DNA from 3 places in the Streptomyces sp. NPDC036813 genome. Region 2 is predicted to be linked to each of the others. Evidence: riboswitches for the same ligand, from Rfam matches in the RefSeq annotation. Region 2 holds a riboswitch; each other region holds the start of a gene.

Region 1 (5,828 bases), on a different contig from region 2:
TATGGCTGTCGGGCGTGACCGACAGCGTGACCGGAAACCCGATCGCGCTCGGCGGCGAACGCCGTCCCACGGTGACCTTCCAGCCCAGCCCTCCGCTGCGAGTGCGGATCGTCAGGTTCACCTACCAGCAGGGCACACCGCCGGTCACCCATGCTCCACGCAACATCGACTTCGACCTGCTGGTTTCCTGGCTCCGCCGGGCCTATCCGGTGCCCCAGGTGCTGCACTCGCAGGCCGTGGTGGCCGCCACGGCGCCGGTCCCGTTCGTCTCCAGCGACATCAACGCGCAGCTGGCCGCGATCCGCACCCAGGATGTCAGCGCCGGAACCGACGCGCGCACCCACTACTACGGCATGGTCAGCGACACGGGCTTCTTCATGCGAGGCGCTGCGGCGAGCGTCCCCGACACCAGCCCTGACCCGGCGGTCGTGGCCTGCGGTCCCACGGGAATACCCAGCGGAAGCTTCAGCTGGGACGTGGACGGGTCGTACGGAGACTGGTACGGGGGTCACGAACTGGGCCACACGTTGGGCAGGCGCCATCCGGGATTCTGCGGGGAGACCGCGGACGACCTCAACAACTACCCCTTCCCCGCCGGACAGCTGTCCAAGACCGATGCGGGGTTCGCGGGCTTCGACGTCGGCGATCCGGCCAACACCCGACCCATGACCGCCATGCCGGGCATCCAGTGGCACGACATCATGACCTACTGCGTTCGGGAGTGGCCGTCCGTCTACACCTACGAGGGGATCCGGAGCCGCCTGGTGGCCGAGAACGCCCTGCCGTCGTTCGCCAACGGTGGCGGCGGCCCTGCTCCCGGACAGACCGTGGTCAACGTCGTCGGCACCGTGAACCTGACGCAGGGCCGGGGAAGAATCGCCTTCGTCAATCCGGCTCCGAACGTGTCACCCACCGCCCCGGTACCGGACAGCCCCGTAACGCTGCGGTTCACCACCGCGGACGGCGTCGTGGTCGAAGAGCACGGCGCACCGGTCAAGCTCGACTCCGAGCTCGCCCCCGACGAGGACCGAGTCGGCATCGTCGACGCCACGGTCACCGCCGGCCCGGAGGTGTCCGCGGTCGAACTGGTCGTCGGCGGGGCCGTGGTGGACACCTTCCGTGCCGGGGCGGCACCACCGATCACGCGTGCCGTGCGTACCGAGCTGGTCGACGGCCGGAGGTTGAGGGTCGCAGCCGACCTGGTGCGGCCCGCCGAGGAGGGCCACACCTTCACCGTCCAGCTCAGCGATGACGAGGGCCGGACCTGGCAGACGGTCGGTGTGGGGCTCAAGACGCCGTCCGTCACCCTGGATCCGAGCCAGCTCGACTCCGGTCAAGAGCTGTTGGTACGCGTCATCGCGACCAACGGCTTCACCGCCGTGGTGGGACCCAGCGAGTCGTTCGTGATCTGATCCACGACACTCCGGGGCATGACGTCGGCCGATGGGCGACGTCATGCCCCGGCGAGCGTCACGGTGGCCGGGAGACGGGTCTCGTTCCGCACAAGTCCGACGCTGCCGAGACAACGCTGCCGGGACAATGCGGGACCGTTCCGGCACCCCCGCCCGCACCGCATCCGCACGGACATCGGCGTCATCGAGACGATCACCGCCGCGGTCGAGATGGAGGAGACTCTCTACGAGCTGCGGCGAGCACAGCGCCGGCGGGAAAGCGCCTGTGCGGCGGGCCTCCTGCCCCGTGGCCTGCGCGGTACGAACGTGATCCGCCTCACCGTGCAGATATTGAGCGTCCCGCTCTCTTCTCCCACGGTCACCCCCTAGGCTGGCCCGTGCAGCTGGTTCGCCCCGTCCGCCAGGCGGGATGCGTCGCAAGAGGGAACCCGGTGGGAATCCGGGACTGCCCCGCAGCGGTGAGCGGGAACGACCGCCGTCATACGCACTGGGCCCGGGGAGGGCCTGGGAAGCGACGGCCAGTAGGTGTCTCGTACGACTTCGTACGACGAGACGTGCCCGCGAGTCCGAAGACCTGCCAACTGCCCGTGTGCGAACCACTCGTGCGCGGACATCCCGGTGACCTCGAGGGCGGGTCGGCGAACACACCGAACGGACGGCCGTCGGCCGGCACCGTCCGGCATGTTGTTCCTTCGCGTCCTCACCCCGTTTCCGGGATCTCAGGGATTCATCTCGCGAAGGAGATCTCCGTGACCACCAAGCCCGCAGCCGCGGCAGCACGGGCCACCGTGTACGGCTACCCCCGCCAGGGACAGAGCCGGGAACTGAAGAAGGCGATCGAGGGTTACTGGAAGGGCCGCATCACCGCCGACGCCCTCCACGCCACGGCCGCCGACCTGCGCCGTACGAACTGGCAGCGGCTCGCCGAGGCCGGCATCGACGAGGTGCCCACCGGCGACTTCTCGTACTACGACCACGTCCTGGACACCACCGTCATGGTCGGCGCCGTCCCCGCCCGCCACCGGGACGCCGTGGCCGCCGATCCGCTCGACGGGTACTTCTCGATGGCCCGCGGCACGCAGGACGTCGCGCCGCTGGAGATGACCAAGTGGTTCGACACCAACTACCACTACCTGGTGCCCGAGCTGGGTCCGGACACGGTCTTCGCCGCCGACGCGAGCAAGCAGGTCGACGAGCTGAAGGAGGCGCTGGCACTGGGGCTCACCGCCCGGCCCGTGCTGGTCGGCCCGGTCACCTACCTTCTGCTGGCCAAGCCTGCACCCGGCACATCGCCCGACTTCGAGCCGCTCACCCTGCTGGACCGGCTGCTGCCGGTGTACGCCGAAGTCCTGGCCGACCTGCGCGCCGCAGGAGCCGAGTGGGTCCAGCTGGACGAACCCGCCCTCGTCCAGGACCGCACACCGGCCGAACTCGACGCCGCCACCCGCGCCTATCGAGACCTCGGCGCCCTCACCGACCGGTCCAGGCTGCTCGTCGCGTCCTACTTCGACCGGCTCGGCGAGGCCCTGCCGGTACTCGCCAAGGCCCCGGTGGAGGGCCTGGCCCTGGATTTCACCGAGGCCGCCGCCGCCAACCTGGACGACCTCGCCGCCGTCGGGGGTCTGCCCGGCAAGCGGCTGGTGGCCGGAGTCGTCAACGGCCGCAACATCTGGGTCGACGACCTGGCCAAGTCCCTGTCCATCCTGGGCACTCTGCTCGGACTGGCCGACCGGGTCGACGTCTCCGCCTCCTGCTCCCTGCTGCACGTCCCGCTCGACGCGACCGCTGAACGGGACATCGAGCCACAGATCCTGCGCTGGCTCGCCTTCGCCCAGCAGAAGACACGCGAGGTCGTCACGCTCGGCAGGGGCCTCGCCCAGGGCACCGGCACGATCACCGCCGAACTGGCCGCCAACCGGGCCGACCTCGCCTCACGAGCGGGCTCGCCCATCACCCACGACCCGGCCGTGCGGGCCCGCGCCGCCGCGGTCACCGACGCCGACACCCGCCGTTGCCGGCCCTACGCCGAACGCGCCGCGGCCCAGCGGGCCCACCTGCGCCTTCCCCTCCTTCCGACCACGACCATCGGGTCCTTCCCGCAGACCGGCGAACTGCGCACGGCACGCGCCGACCTGGGCGCCGGCCGCATCGACGCAGCAGGCTACGAGGAACGGATCAAGGCGGAGATCCAGGAGGTGATCGCCTTCCAGGAGAAGACCGGCCTGGACGTCCTCGTGCACGGCGAGCCCGAACGCAACGACATGGTCCAGTACTTCGCCGAGCAGCTCACCGGCTACCTCGCCACCCGACACGGCTGGGTCCAGTCCTACGGCACCCGCTACGTCCGCCCGCCCGTCCTCGTCGGCGACATCTCCCGCCCCGAGCCCATGACCGTGCGCTGGACGACGTATGCCCAGTCCCTCACCGACCGCCCGGTCAAAGGCATGCTCACCGGTCCGGTCACCATGCTCGCCTGGTCCTTCGTCCGCGACGACCAGCCCCTGGCCGACACCGCCCGTCAGGTCGCCCTCGCCCTGCGCGACGAGGTCAACGACTTGGAGGCGGCGGGCACTTCGGTGATCCAGGTGGACGAACCCGCGCTGCGCGAGACCCTGCCGTTGCGCGCGGCCGACCGTCCGGGCTACCTGGACTGGGCGACGGAAGCCTTCCGGCTGACCACCGGCGGGGTGCGCCAGGACACACAGATCCACACCCACATGTGCTACGCCGAGTTCGGCGACATCGTCCAGGCGATCGACGACCTCGACGCCGACGTCATCAGTCTGGAGGCCGCCCGCTCCCACATGCAGGCCGCCCGCGAGCTCGCCGCCCACGGCTACCCGCGCGAGGCCGGACCCGGAGTCCACGACATCCACTCCCCCCGCGTCCCGAGCGCCGAGGAGGCCGCCGACCTGCTCCGCACGGGCCTGAAGGCCATTCCCGCCGAACGGCTCTGGGTCAACCCCGACTGCGGCCTGAAGACCCGCGGCTGGCCCGAGACCCGCGCCTCCCTGGAAAACCTGGTCGCCGCAGCCCGCACCGTGCGAGGGGAGCTGTCCGCCTCGTGAACTGACCGGACGATGCTTGGGCCGGGGCGCCACGAGCGAGCACCCCGGCCCGGATGAGCCCGCCGGGTAGAAAGCCGACGGCCGCGTATCCCTCCTCGGTCGTCGGCACCCGGCTCCACTTCGGCGCGCCGGCCGCGACCGCGACGGGACCGAGCTTCTCGTACGGATTCAGCCCGTCCATGAGGCGGTGGAGCGAGCCGGGCCGCTGCCGCCGGGGCGCCGGTCCGGGCGGCAGCGACGGGCCCGGTCAGGCCGCGGCGGCCGCCGGTGTGCAGCGCTCGGCCTCGTCGAGCCACTCGATCACCGAGGTGCGCGCCCGGGCGACCCGTGAGCGCACTGTGCCGACGGGGCGGTCACTGACCCCTGCCGCCTCCGCGTAGGGCAGCCCCACCAGCTGGGAGAGGTCGAACGCCTCACGGCGGTCTGCAGGAAGGGCGTCCAGCAGGTCGGCGAGGGCGATGCCGTCGTCGAAGCGTCCAGCATCAGACCCCGCAGATAACACTCGCCCCACCGACGCTGATCCCGCCGCGGCAGCGAGGCGAAAGGAACGCCCAAGGGCTGTCACAGTTTTGGGCATGAACCACGTCCCACCCCTCGGCGGGTGCGCCCGGACCCCTGTCCGGACGCACCCGCCCATGCCTGTCCTGGCCCGTGTCGCCCGATTACGCCGAAGCCTCGGCTCCGCTGGGGGCGAACCCGCTCCCCTGTTCGGCGAACACCTTGATGGCAGCGCCCAGGAACTTCACCAACTCGGGGTGGTAGGAATCGTGGAACGCCCTCATGGCCTCGTCCTCGGCGTAGAAGAGCGACATGCCGACGTAAGCCTCCCTGGAGGGGGTGTAGAACCGGGAGACGATGTCGAAGTGCCTGCGGATGAGCTCCTGGATCTGCTGGTCCCCGGGCAGAAAGCCGCCGTCCAGGAAAGTCGTGATCTCGCGGTACAGGACGTCCCAGTCCTGGTGGACCCGCTCCCTGTCCACATGTTCCCAGTCGTTGGTCTCGGCAAGGCTCTTCGCCTGTTCCTCGGCCAACGATCGGCGACACTCGTCCTCGTAACTGTTCCCCACGGCACCGGTTCCCATCGTTTCGTCACCTCTGCGGTGGATCCCCGAGAGGCCGCCGACATGTCGACGTCGACCGGCCGCCGATGATCAACTTCCGGTTCAGGCCGACGGTGACACACAGCCCACTGGGTCGGCAAACCATTTCCTGGACCCTCCGGCGCTCCGCCCCGGTCGTCCGACGGTGGAAAAGCGCAGCTTGAACGGCGAGCGTCGGAGAGGGGACGTCCAGCCGCTCGACCGCGCGGCGGGGATCAACGCAGCGCCCTCGCGAAGCAGGACGAGCT
Region 2 (5,828 bases):
GCCTGCAGACGGTGTCCAGCGACACCTCACGTGTGATCGCCAACACCCAGTGGGGACCGCTCACGGAGGGCGACCGCGACTTCGTGGTGAAGGTGCGCGCGGCCGGCCTGTGGGAGTACCCCGTGGGGCAGATGGCCCTGAAGAAGAGCACCGACAAGGCGGTCCTCACGGCGGGCCGGCACCTCATCGACGGGCACGCGGCCCTGGACATCACCTGCCGCAGGGTCGCTCCGATGCTGAACATCACGCTGCCCAACCTGCCCAGCCCCCAGCAGCAGGGATTCGTCGCCACCCTCAACGCGGACAGCGGCAGGCAGTTCGACTCGGACTTCGCGAACATCCTGCGCATCACGCACGGCTCGATCTTCAACACGATCGCCAAGATCCGCTCCACGACGAAGAACACCCTGGTGCGCGCGCTGGCCGACCAGGCCAACGACACCGTGCTCGACCACATGACGGTCATGGAGAAGACCGGCCTGGTCAACTTCGACCAGGCCCTCTTCCAGCAGACCGCCCCGCCGAAGCTGCCCTCGAACGACGTCACCCCGCCGCCCCCGGCCGGGGGACAGCCGCAGGTGGTCCTCACCCCGCCGCCGAACCCGACGTCCGTCCCGGTCCCCCTGCCCGGCGACCCGTCCCCGACGGTGCGCTAGCCCACCGCCCCCGACGGTGCGCTAGCCCACCGCCCCCGACGGTGCGCTAGCCCACCGCCCCCGACGGCGCCCTAGCCCAGCCAGACCGTGGTGTCCGGGCCGAGCCGGCCGTCCTCCAGCGGGGCGCTGGCGAGCAGCACCTCACCGGCCGGCAGCGGTACCGCCCGCTCCGACAGGTTGGCGACGCACCGCCAGCCCTGAGAGCGGGCGAAGGCGAGCACACCGGCCGGGACGTCCTCGGCCCACCGCAGCTCCTCGCCCTCCACCAGCTTGCGGCGCAGTTTCAGCGCGGCCCGGTACAGCTCCAGTGTCGAGCCCTCCACGCCGTCCTGCGCCTGCACGGCGTACGACGCGAAGGACGACGGCTGCGGCAGCCAGGCGCCGCCCGCCCCGAAACCGTACGACGGGCCGCCGGCCGTCCACGGCAGGGGCACCCGGCAGCCGTCGCGGCCCTTGCGGACATGGCCCGTCTGCTCCCAGATCGGGTCCTGGAGCACCTCGGCCGGCAGCTCGGCGACCTCGGGCAGCCCCAGCTCCTCGCCCTGGTAGAGATACGCCGAGCCGGGCAGCGCCAGCATCAGCAGCGTCGCCGCGCGGGCCCGGCGCAGCCCGGCCGCCGGGTCGATCCGGGGCGCCTTGCCGCCGGACAGCAGCCAGGCGTTGTCGTCGGTGCCGGGCGGCAGCATCAGCCGGGAGGCGTGCCGGATGACGTCGTGGTTGGACAGCACCCAGGTGGCCGAGGCGCCGACGGCCCGCGCGCCGGCCAGCGACGCGGTGATGACCTCGCGCAGCGCGTCCGCGTGCCAGGGGGCCTGCAGATACTCGAAGTTGAACGCCTGGCCCAGCTCGTCCGGCCGGGCGTACAGCGCGCGGCGCTCCCCCGGCACCCACGCCTCGGCGATGGCCGCGCGGGGCGGGGAGTAGGCGTCGAGCAGGCGGCGCCAGTCCCGGTAGATCTCGTGCACCTCGTCACGGTCGTAGAAGGGATGGCTGCCCGGGGGCAGCACCGTGAGGGCCGCCTCGTCGCTCAGTTCGGGCGCGCCGAGGTCGCGCAGCGGCTCGGACAGGTCCTTGGCCAGGGCGTGCGCGACGTCCACCCGGAAACCGTCCACGCCGCGGTCGGCCCAGAAGCGCAGGGTGCGGCGCAGGTCGGCGCGGACCTCGTCGTCGGCCCAGTTCAGGTCGGGCTGCTCACGGGCGAACAGATGCAGGTACCACTGCCCGTCCGGCACTCGCTCCCAGGCGCTGCCGCCGAACACCGACTGCCAGTCCGAGGGCGGCAGCTCCCCGTGGACGCCACGGCCGTCGCGGAAGACGTACCGCTCCCGGGCGCGCGAACCGGGCCCGGCGCGCAGCGCCTCCTGGAACCAGGCGCCCTGATGCGAGGTGTGGTTGGGGACGATGTCGACGACGACCTTCAGGCCGAGCCGGTGCGCCTCGGCGACGAGGGCGTCGAAGTCGTCCAGGCTGCCCAGCCTCGGGTCGACGGCGCGGTGGTCGGCGACGTCGTAGCCGCCGTCGGCGAGTTCGGAGGGGTAGAACGGGCTCAGCCACAGCGCGTCGGCGCCGAGTGCGGCCAGATGGGTCAGGCGGTCGGTGATGCCGCGCAGGTCGCCGAGCCCGTCGCCGTCGGCGTCGGCGAAGCTGCGGGGATAGACCTGGTAGACGACGGCCTGCCGCCACCAGTCGGGGTCGCGGGAGGAGAGATCGGGCACGCGGTCTCCGTTCGCCGGTTCGGGCACGACAGGGAGATGACTGTCCACTTCGCCGCGCGAGGGAACGTGTCCGCGCCCGCTCGGGTCAGGCGCCGTCGGCGGTGCAGCGCGCGAGCAGCGTCCGTACGTCCGGGTCGACCACCCGGTAGCGGACCACCCGGCCCTGCTTCTCGCCCGCCACCGTGCCGGCCGCCCGCAGCAGCCGCAGTGCCTGCGACACGGCCGGGTCGTTCATGCCGGTCGCGATCGCCAGGTCGGACACCGCGAGCGGGCCGGTGCGGTGCAGGGCGAGCAGGAGAGCGAGCCGGTTGGGGTCGGCGAGCAGCGAGAAGCGGTCGGCCCAGCCGCGCACGTGGGCGGCGTCTCCGATGGCGGCGATGGCGTCACAGACACGGTGACCGTCGATGGTCCGGCGGTCGGCGCGGTCGGGAGGCACGAGGTGCATGCCCGCATTCTCCCGCCCCCGCCCGGGCCACCGGCCGCGGGCCCGCGGAACCCGGGCGGCTTATTCCCTCTGTGATCTTGGATACCTGCTCAGCTGTGCAGCTATGCAGAAGACGCTCCGCCCCCCTACCGTGGGCGGGCCGTGGTGTTCGGGAAGCCGGTGGGAAACCGGAGCGGCCCTCGCCACTGTGATCGGGGAAGTTCTCGTCCCGTCCGGCGCACGCCGGGCCACTGGTCGTACGGCCGGGAAGGCAGGGACGGCGGACGCACGACCCGTCAGCCAGGAGACCGGCCACGGCACTCACGAAGTGATCCACGAGGTGCTGGAGCGTGACCGGATGACCTTGCCCGACCCTGCCCCGACGACGACGACCGCGGCCGCCTTCAAGTGGCGCCGCGAGGACACCGTCAAGACCGCCGGCCTGCTGGCCGCCATCGCCGCCCTGCACGTCGCCGCCTTCGGGATCCTCTTCCTCCTCGTCGTGCCGGGCCACTACGAGGTCGGCTCCAAGGCGTTCGGCATCGGCCTCGGTGTCACCGCCTACACCCTCGGCGTTCGGCATGCGTTCGACGCCGACCACATCGCCGCCATCGACAACACCACCCGCAAGCTGATGGCCGACGGCAAGCGCCCGGTGTCCGTGGGCTTCTGGTTCGCGCTCGGCCACTCCAGCGTCGTCGTCCTGCTGGCGCTGCTGATCGCGGGCGGCACCTCGCTGGCCGGGAAGGTCATGAACGAGGGGTCGACCACCCACCAGGTGCTCGGCGTCCTCGGCACGTCCGTCGCCGGCACCTTCCTGTACCTCATCGCCGCCCTCAACCTGGTCGCCCTGTTCGGCATCCTGAAGGTGTTCCGGTCGATGCGGGCGGGCGCGTACGACGAGTCCGAGCTGGAGCGGCACCTGGACTCGCGCGGCTTCATGAACCGCTTCCTGGGCCGTCTCACCCGCTCGATCTCCCGGCCGGGCCAGATGTACCCGCTCGGCTTCCTCTTCGGCCTCGGCTTCGAGACCGCCACCGAGGTCACCCTGATGGTGATGGCCGGCTCGGGCGCCGCGGCCGGGCTGCCCTGGTACGCGATCCTGTGCCTGCCGCTGCTGTTCACGGCCGGCATGTGCCTCTTCGACACCCTGGACGGCACGTTCATGAACTTCGCCTACCAGTGGGCGTTCTCCAACCCCGTCCGCAAGGTGTTCTACAACCTGGCCATCACCGGCCTGTCCATCGCCGTCGCCTTCGTGATCGGCACCATCGAGCTGGTCGGCGTGCTGCACGACAAGTTCGGCCTCGACGACGGCGTCACCGGCTGGATCGCCGGCATCGACCTGGACAACGTCGGCTACCTCATCGTCGGCCTGTTCGTCCTGGTGTGGGCGGCGGCCCTGACGTACTGGAGGCTGGCCAGGGTCGAGGAACGCTGGACGGCCTCCGCCGCCGACTAGCGCTCGACCGTGTCCAGGTACAGCTTCACGTAGCGGTCGACGTCGACCTCCAACGCCACGTCCACCAGGGGCTGTTCGCGGGCGCCCTCGTGGATCTCGGACTCGCCGGGGCGCGGGCGCCGGTCGACGACGGTCTGCCCGCGGCCCGGGCCCGGCGCCAGTGACACCTCCACCGGCAGCAGCCGCGTCGTCAGGCCCGCGGGATCGGCGACCGCGCACACCGCGCCCGCGTCACCGAGGCCGCCCGCCTCCTCCGCCTCGGGCTCGCCGCCCTGCGTGGTCGGCCGGTGGGCGAGCAGCTCACCGGCCAGCCGGGTCCCGGGCTCACCGCTCGCACGCATCCGGTGCACATCGGCGCCCGGCACGACCACCCGCATGAACACGTCCAGGCCGTACATGGTGATCGGCACCCCCGCGGTCAGCAGGATCGCCGCGGCCTCCGGGTCGTGCCAGACGTTGAACTCCGCGACCGGCGTGGCGTTGCCGGAGGCGACCGCGCCGCCCATGAAGACGATCCGTTCGATGTTGCGGGTCACCTCCGGATGGGTGCGCAGCAGCAGCGCGACGTTCGTCAGCGGCGCCGTCGGGATCAGGGTCACCGGCCGCTCGCTGGCGAGGATCTCGCGGCGCAGCAGCGTCACCGCGTCGACGTCGGCGGGCCGGCGCTTCGGCGCGGGCAGCCCCAGGTCGCCCATGCCGTCGTGGCCGTGCACGTGCCGCGCCGACCGCGCCGGCTCGATCAGCGGACGCTCGGCACCCCGCCCCACCGGAATCTCCGGCGCCCCCGCCTGCTCCAGCACGGTCAGCGTGTTGCGCACGACGCCGTCCACGTCCGTGTTCCCGGCGACACACGTCACCGCGCGCAGATCCAGACCGGGATGACGTACGGCGAACAGCAGGGCGAGGGCGTCGTCGACACCCGTGTCGCAGTCAATGATCACGGGGATGGGTTGACCGGCCACCACGAGCTCCTTCCGTCGTCCCCCGACGATAAGCGCCCGGGCCGCTCAGCCCCACAGATCCGCTCCGCGCGCCGCCACCACCCCCGCCACCCGCCGCACCAGCTCCGCCACCGGCACCTGCCCCGCCCGCCGCCCGTCCCGCAGCCGCAGCGCGACCTCCCCGGCCGCGTCCTCCCGGGCACCGATGACCGCCTGGTACGGCACCAGCCGCGCCGCCCGGATCCGCGCCCCCAGGCTGCCCTCCGCGGCGACCTCGGCCCGCAACCCGGCGGCCTGCGCCCGCCCCGCCACCTCCCGGGCCCGCTCCTCCTGCTCCGGCGACACCGGCAGCACGACCAGCTGCACCGGCGCCAGCCAGGCGGGAAAAGCACCGCCGTGTTGTTCGAGGAGGTGCGCGACCACCCGCTCCACGCTGCCGATGACACTGCGGTGCACCATCACGGGCCGGTGCCTGGCACCGTCCGCGCCGACGTACGACAGCCCGAACCGCTCCGGCTGATGGAGGTCGATCTGCACGGTCGACAGGGTCGACTCCCGCCCCGCCGCATCAGCGACCTGCACATCGATCTTCGGCCCGTAGAACGCGGCCTCCCCCTCGGCCTCCTCGTG
Region 3 (5,828 bases), on a different contig from region 2:
CATGGCCAACGGCGAACCGATGGCCATAGAGACCACCCACCTCTCGGCCAAGCGTTTCCCGGCGCTGCGCCGCTCCCTGGTGAAGTACACGTCCCTCTACACCGCGCTCGCCGAGGTCTACGACGTCCACCTCGCCGAGGCCGAGGAGACCATCGAGACCTCGCTGGCCACCCCGCGCGAGGCCGGCCTGCTCGGTACCGACGTGGGCCTGCCGATGCTGATGCTCTCCCGCCACTCCTTCGACCGGCAGGGCGAGCCGGTGGAGTGGGTGCGGTCGGTCTACCGCGGGGACCGCTACAAGTTCGTGGCGCGCCTGAAGCGGCCGTAGGACGCTCCGTCACATCCCGCGGGAGTCGCGGTCGGATAACGGTCCAGACCGTCAACGCCCGTTATGCGGACGAGGGGTTCCGTTCCTGCTACACCTGACCTAGATTTCCTGCGCATTGCACAGGTGATCAGTGAGGGGACGGAACCGCGCGATGACGAATGCGCCAGATGTGTCCAGACCGGCGACGGTGACGCCCGTGCGCGTCGTCATCGCCCTCTGCCTGGTAGCGCCCTTCGTGGCGATGCTGTGGGTCGGAAGTTACGCGAAGGTGGACCCGGCGTTCATCGGGATCCCCTTCTTCTACTGGTACCAGATGCTGTGGGTGATCATCTCCACGGCGCTGACCGTGATCGCGTACCAGCTGTGGCGGCGTGACCAGCGCGCCCGTGCTTCCCGGAAGGGCGGTGCGGACAAGTGAAGGACGGCGTGAACGGCGTCGCACTCGGCGTCTTCATCTTCTTCTTCCTGCTCGTCACCGTGCTCGGCTTCCTGGCCGCGCGCTGGCGCAAGGCCGAGAACGAGCACAGCCTCGACGAATGGGGCCTGGGCGGACGGTCGTTCGGTACCTGGATCACCTGGTTCCTGCTCGGCGGCGACCTGTACACGGCGTACACGTTCGTCGCCGTGCCGGCGGCGATCTACGCGGCGGGCGCGTCCGGCTTCTTCGCGGTGCCGTACACGATCCTCGTCTACCCGCTGATCTTCACGTTCCTGCCCCGGCTGTGGTCGGTGTCGCACAAGCACGGGTACGTGACGACGTCGGACTTCGTGCGCGGCCGCTTCGGCTCCAAGGGGCTGTCGCTGGCGGTTGCGCTGACCGGCATCCTCGCGACGATGCCGTACATCGCGCTCCAGCTCGTCGGCATCCAGGCCGTGCTGGACGTGATGGGCGTCGGCGGCGGCGAGAACACCAACTGGTTCGTCAAGGACCTGCCGCTGCTGATCGCGTTCGGCGTGCTGGCGGCGTACACCTACTCGTCCGGTCTGCGGGCCCCCGCGCTGATCGCCTTCGTGAAGGACGCGCTGATCTACATCGTCATCGCGGTGGCGATCATCTACATCCCGATCAAGCTGGGCGGCTTCGACGACATCTTCGCCAAGGCGGGCCACGCGTTCAGCCAGGTCAACCCGGCCACCGGCAAGCCGCGCGGCGCGCTCGCCCCGGCGGAGGCCGGCCAGTGGACGTACGCGACGCTGGCGCTCGGCTCCGCGCTCGCGCTGTTCATGTACCCGCACTCGATCACCGCGACCCTGTCGTCCAGGAGCCGTGAGGTGATCCGGCGCAACACCACGATCCTGCCGCTGTACTCCCTGATGCTGGGCCTGCTCGCGCTGCTCGGCTTCATGGCGATCGCGGCCGGCGTCAAGGTGCAGAACGGCCAGCTGGCCATCCCGCAGCTGTTCGAGGACATGTTCCCGGACTGGTTCGCGGGCATCGCGTTCGCGGCGATCGGCATCGGCGCGCTGGTCCCGGCGGCCATCATGTCCATCGCGGCGGCGAACCTCTTCACGCGCAACATCTACAAGGACTTCATCAAGCAGGACGCCACGCCGAAGCAGGAGGCCCAGGTCTCCAAGATCGTCTCCCTGCTGGTGAAGGTGGGCGCGCTGGTCTTCGTCCTCACCATGGACAAGACGGTCGCGATCAACTTCCAGCTGCTGGGCGGCATCTGGATCCTGCAGACCTTCCCGGCCCTGGTCGGCGGCCTGTTCACGCGCTGGTTCCACCGCTGGGCACTGCTGGCGGGCTGGGCGGTCGGCATGGCCTACGGCACGCTGGCCGCGTACGGGGTGGCCTCGCCGACGCAGAAGCACTTCGGCGGCTCCGCGAAGGAGATCCCCGGCATCGGCGAGATCGGCTACATCGGCCTCACGGCGTTCGTGCTGAACGTCGCGGTGACCGTGGTCCTCACGCTCGTCCTGAAGGCCGTCAAGGCCCCCGAGGGCGTCGACGAGACCCGGCCGGAGGACTACACGGCGGACGCCGGCGACCCGGGCGTCCAGACCGAACTCCCCCCGGCCACGGCGGGCGCCGGTCACTGAGCAACCCACGCGCACGGGCCGCCGGAGAAAAACCGGCGGCCCGTCGTCGTACCCGTGGGGCACACTCACCGTCATGGACATCGTGATCCGGCCCGTCGCACCCCATGAACACGCCGCCCTCGGCGAGATCACAGCCCAGGCCTATCTCCAGGACGGGCTCCTGGACTTCGGCGAGAGCGACGAGTACCTCGGCGAGCTGCGCGACGTCGCCAAGCGTGCCGCCGCGGCCGAGGTGCTCGTCGCCACGGCCGACGACACCCTTCTCGGCGGCGTCACCTTCGTACCGGCCGGCGGCCCCATGGCCGACATCGCGCGTCCCGGCGAGGCCGAGATCCGCATGCTGGCCGTCGCCCGCGCGGCTCGCGGCCAAGGCGCCGGTGAGGCGCTGGTGCGGGCCTGCATCGACCGGGCCCGGGCCGTCGACGGCTGCGGAGCGATCGTTCTGTCGACCCAGCGGACCATGGTCACCGCCCACCGCCTCTACGAACGGCTGGGCTTCGTCCGTACGCCCGAGCGGGACTGGAACCCGCTCCCCGACCTCGACGACATCATGCTCCTCACCTACGAGTTGACGCTGTGAGATCAGCGCAACACAACATCTGGGGGTGACGCGACAGCCCGGCACTAGATGTATGCTCATGCTCGCTGTCGTCGCAGGGGAATCCGGTGCGAATCCGGAACTGTCCCGCAACGGTGTACATGCGTGCTTCGCGCACGCTGGTCCAGTCCGAGGACCTGCCGACAGTGCACCCGGCCACCCGGCCGGCGTGCCCTGACGTCCGGGCCTCGTGGAATGGGCCGGTGGACGCGACGCCGCGTGCGCTCGTGTGCTGCCCCCTGCCCTCGCCGAGGCCCCGTGCCGAGCGAGGGAGAGCCCCACGTGACCATCGCGCCAGCCGATCCGGCCTCAGCCACCGAGCGGGAGCAGGACGGTCCCGGTGCCGCGCTGCTGCGCACCCTGACCGAGCTGACCATCGACCTCCCCGACGCCGACCCCGGCCGGGTCGCCGCCGCCGCGCTGCGCGGCCGCTCGGCGCACGCCGACGAGGCGGAGCTGCGGGAGCTGGCCACGGAGGCCGCCGCCGGACTCATCTCCGAGGACCCCGCCTACTCCCGGCTGGCCGCCCGTCTGCTCACCCTCACCATCCGCGCACAGGCCGCCTCCCAGGGCGTCACGTCGTTCACGGAGTCGGTCACCGTGGGGCACCGCGAGGGGCTCATCGCGGACCGGACGGCGGCGTTCGTACGGCTGCACGCCGAGCGGCTCGACGCCCTCGTCGACACCCGCGCCGACGACCGCTTCGGCTACTTCGGCCTGCGCACCCTGCACAGCCGCTACCTCCTGCGGCACCCGATCACCCGCAAGGTGATCGAGACGCCCCAGCACTTCCTGCTGCGGGTGGCGAGCGGCCTCGCCGAGGACGACACCGTCCGTTCCGTGGACGAGGTCGCGGCGCTCTACGGGCTCATGAGCCGCCTCGACTACCTGCCCTCCTCCCCCACCCTCTTCAACTCCGGCACCCGGCACCCCCAGATGTCGTCCTGCTATCTCCTCGACTCCCCGCTGGACGAGCTGGACTCCATCTACGACCGCTACCACCAGGTCGCGCGGCTCTCCAAGCACGCCGGCGGCATCGGGCTGTCGTACTCCCGCATCCGCAGCCGCGGTTCGCTGATCCGCGGCACCAACGGGCACTCCAACGGCATCGTGCCGTTCCTGAAGACGCTGGACGCCTCGGTCGCCGCGGTGAACCAGGGCGGGCGGCGCAAGGGCGCGGCCGCGGTGTACCTGGAGACCTGGCACTCCGACATCGAGGAGTTCCTGGAGCTGCGGGACAACACCGGTGAGGACGCCCGCCGTACGCACAACCTGAACCTCGCGCACTGGATCCCGGACGAGTTCATGCGCCGGGTCAACGCGGACGCGCAGTGGTCGCTGTTCTCGCCGGCCGACGTGCCGGAGCTGGTCGACCTGTGGGGCGAGGAGTTCGACGCCGCGTACCGCAAGGCGGAGGACGCGGGGCTGGCGAAGAAGACGCTTCCGGCCCGCGAGCTGTACGGCCGCATGATGCGCACCCTCGCGCAGACCGGCAACGGATGGATGACCTTCAAGGACGCAGCCAACCGCACCGCCAACCAGACGGCCCTGCCGGGCCACGTGGTCCACTCCTCCAACCTCTGCACGGAGATCCTTGAGGTCACCGACGACGGTGAGACGGCCGTCTGCAACCTCGGCTCGGTCAACCTCGGCGCGTTCGTGGCCGACGGGGACATCGACTGGGAGCGGCTGGACGCCACCGTCCGCACGGCCGTCACCTTCCTCGACCGCGTCGTCGACATCAACTTCTACCCGACCGAGCAAGCGGGCCGCTCCAACGCCAAGTGGCGCCCGGTCGGCCTGGGCGCGATGGGACTGCAGGACGTCTTCTTCAAGCTGCGGCTGCCGTTCGACTCCCCCGAGGCCATGGCCCTGTCCACCCGGATCGCCGAGCGCGTCATGCTCGCCGCGTACGAGGCCTCCGCCGACCTCGCCGAGCGCAACGGCCCGCTGCCGGCCTGGGAGAAGACCCGCACCGCGCGCGGCGTGCTGCACCCCGACCACTACGACGTGGAACTGACCTGGCCGGAGCGCTGGGAGGCACTGCGCCGCCGTATCGCCGAAACCGGCATGCGCAACTCCCTGCTCCTCGCCATCGCGCCGACCGCCACCATCGCCTCCATCGCGGGCGTGTACGAGTGCATCGAGCCGCAGGTGTCGAACCTGTTCAAGCGCGAGACGCTGTCCGGCGAGTTCCTCCAGGTGAACTCCTATCTGGTCGCCGAACTGAAGCAGCTCGGCGTGTGGGACGCCCGCACCCGTGAGGCGCTGCGCGAGTCGAGCGGCTCGGTGCAGGACTTCGCCTGGATCCCCGAGGACGTACGGCGGCTGTACCGCACGGCGTGGGAGATCCCGCAGCGCGGCCTGATCGACATGGCGGCGGCCCGGACCCCGTTCCTGGACCAGGCGCAGTCGCTCAACCTGTTCCTGGAGACGCCGACGATCGGCAAGCTCTCCTCGATGTACGCCTACGCCTGGAAGTCCGGGCTGAAGACGACGTACTACCTGCGTTCGCGCCCGGCGACGCGCATCGCCCGCGCCGCCCAGGCGCAGGCCACCGTCCCCGTCCAGCAGGCGCCCTCCGAAGAGGCGATCGCCTGCTCCCTGGAAAACCCCGAGTCCTGCGAGGCCTGCCAGTAATGACCACCCGTAACACGAATCTCCTCGACCCGGGCTTCGAACTGACCTTGCGCCCCATGCGCTACCCGGACTTCTACGAGCGTTACCGGGACGCCATCAAGAACACCTGGACCGTGGAGGAGGTCGACCTCCACTCGGACGTCGCCGACCTCGCGAAGCTGACTCCGGCGGAGCAGCACCTCATCGGCCGTCTGGTGGCGTTCTTCGCGACGGGCGACT

What was found. Region 2 has a riboswitch for cobalamin ahead of nicT (Nickel transporter NicT). Riboswitches for the same ligand answer to the same signal wherever they lie in the genome.
Region 1: another riboswitch for cobalamin. It lies ahead of metE (5-methyltetrahydropteroyltriglutamate--homocysteine S-methyltransferase); the one in region 2 lies ahead of nicT (Nickel transporter NicT).
Region 3: another riboswitch for cobalamin. It lies ahead of ACZ67Q_RS08730 (ribonucleoside-diphosphate reductase subunit alpha); the one in region 2 lies ahead of nicT (Nickel transporter NicT).

Annotation. Positions count from the first base shown of each region.
Region 1 is NZ_JBVJPV010000002.1:652,085-657,912, reverse strand. It holds gene ACZ67Q_RS07020 (hypothetical protein) at 1-1,412, shown strand, start outside; gene ACZ67Q_RS07015 (hypothetical protein) at 1,431-1,781, shown strand; cobalamin riboswitch at 1,780-2,008, shown strand; gene metE (5-methyltetrahydropteroyltriglutamate--homocysteine S-methyltransferase) at 2,162-4,480, shown strand; partial or broken gene ACZ67Q_RS07005 (sigma factor-like helix-turn-helix DNA-binding protein) at 4,728-4,952, opposite strand; gene ACZ67Q_RS07000 (TipAS antibiotic-recognition domain-containing protein) at 5,143-5,562, opposite strand.
Region 2 is NZ_JBVJPV010000007.1:40,299-46,126, forward strand. It holds gene ACZ67Q_RS16310 (DUF4142 domain-containing protein) at 1-656, shown strand, start outside; gene ACZ67Q_RS16315 (glycoside hydrolase family 13 protein) at 728-2,371, opposite strand; gene ACZ67Q_RS16320 (ArsR/SmtB family transcription factor) at 2,457-2,816, opposite strand; cobalamin riboswitch at 2,942-3,126, shown strand; gene nicT (Nickel transporter NicT) at 3,154-4,257, shown strand; gene ACZ67Q_RS16330 (nucleoside hydrolase) at 4,254-5,219, opposite strand; gene thrS (threonine--tRNA ligase) at 5,265-5,828, opposite strand, start outside.
Region 3 is NZ_JBVJPV010000003.1:255,599-261,426, forward strand. It holds gene ACZ67Q_RS08710 (GntR family transcriptional regulator) at 1-328, shown strand, start outside; gene ACZ67Q_RS08715 (DUF3311 domain-containing protein) at 480-746, shown strand; gene mctP (monocarboxylate uptake permease MctP) at 743-2,371, shown strand; gene ACZ67Q_RS08725 (GNAT family N-acetyltransferase) at 2,445-2,951, shown strand; cobalamin riboswitch at 3,004-3,128, shown strand; gene ACZ67Q_RS08730 (ribonucleoside-diphosphate reductase subunit alpha) at 3,252-5,609, shown strand; gene ACZ67Q_RS08735 (ribonucleotide-diphosphate reductase subunit beta) at 5,609-5,828, shown strand, end outside.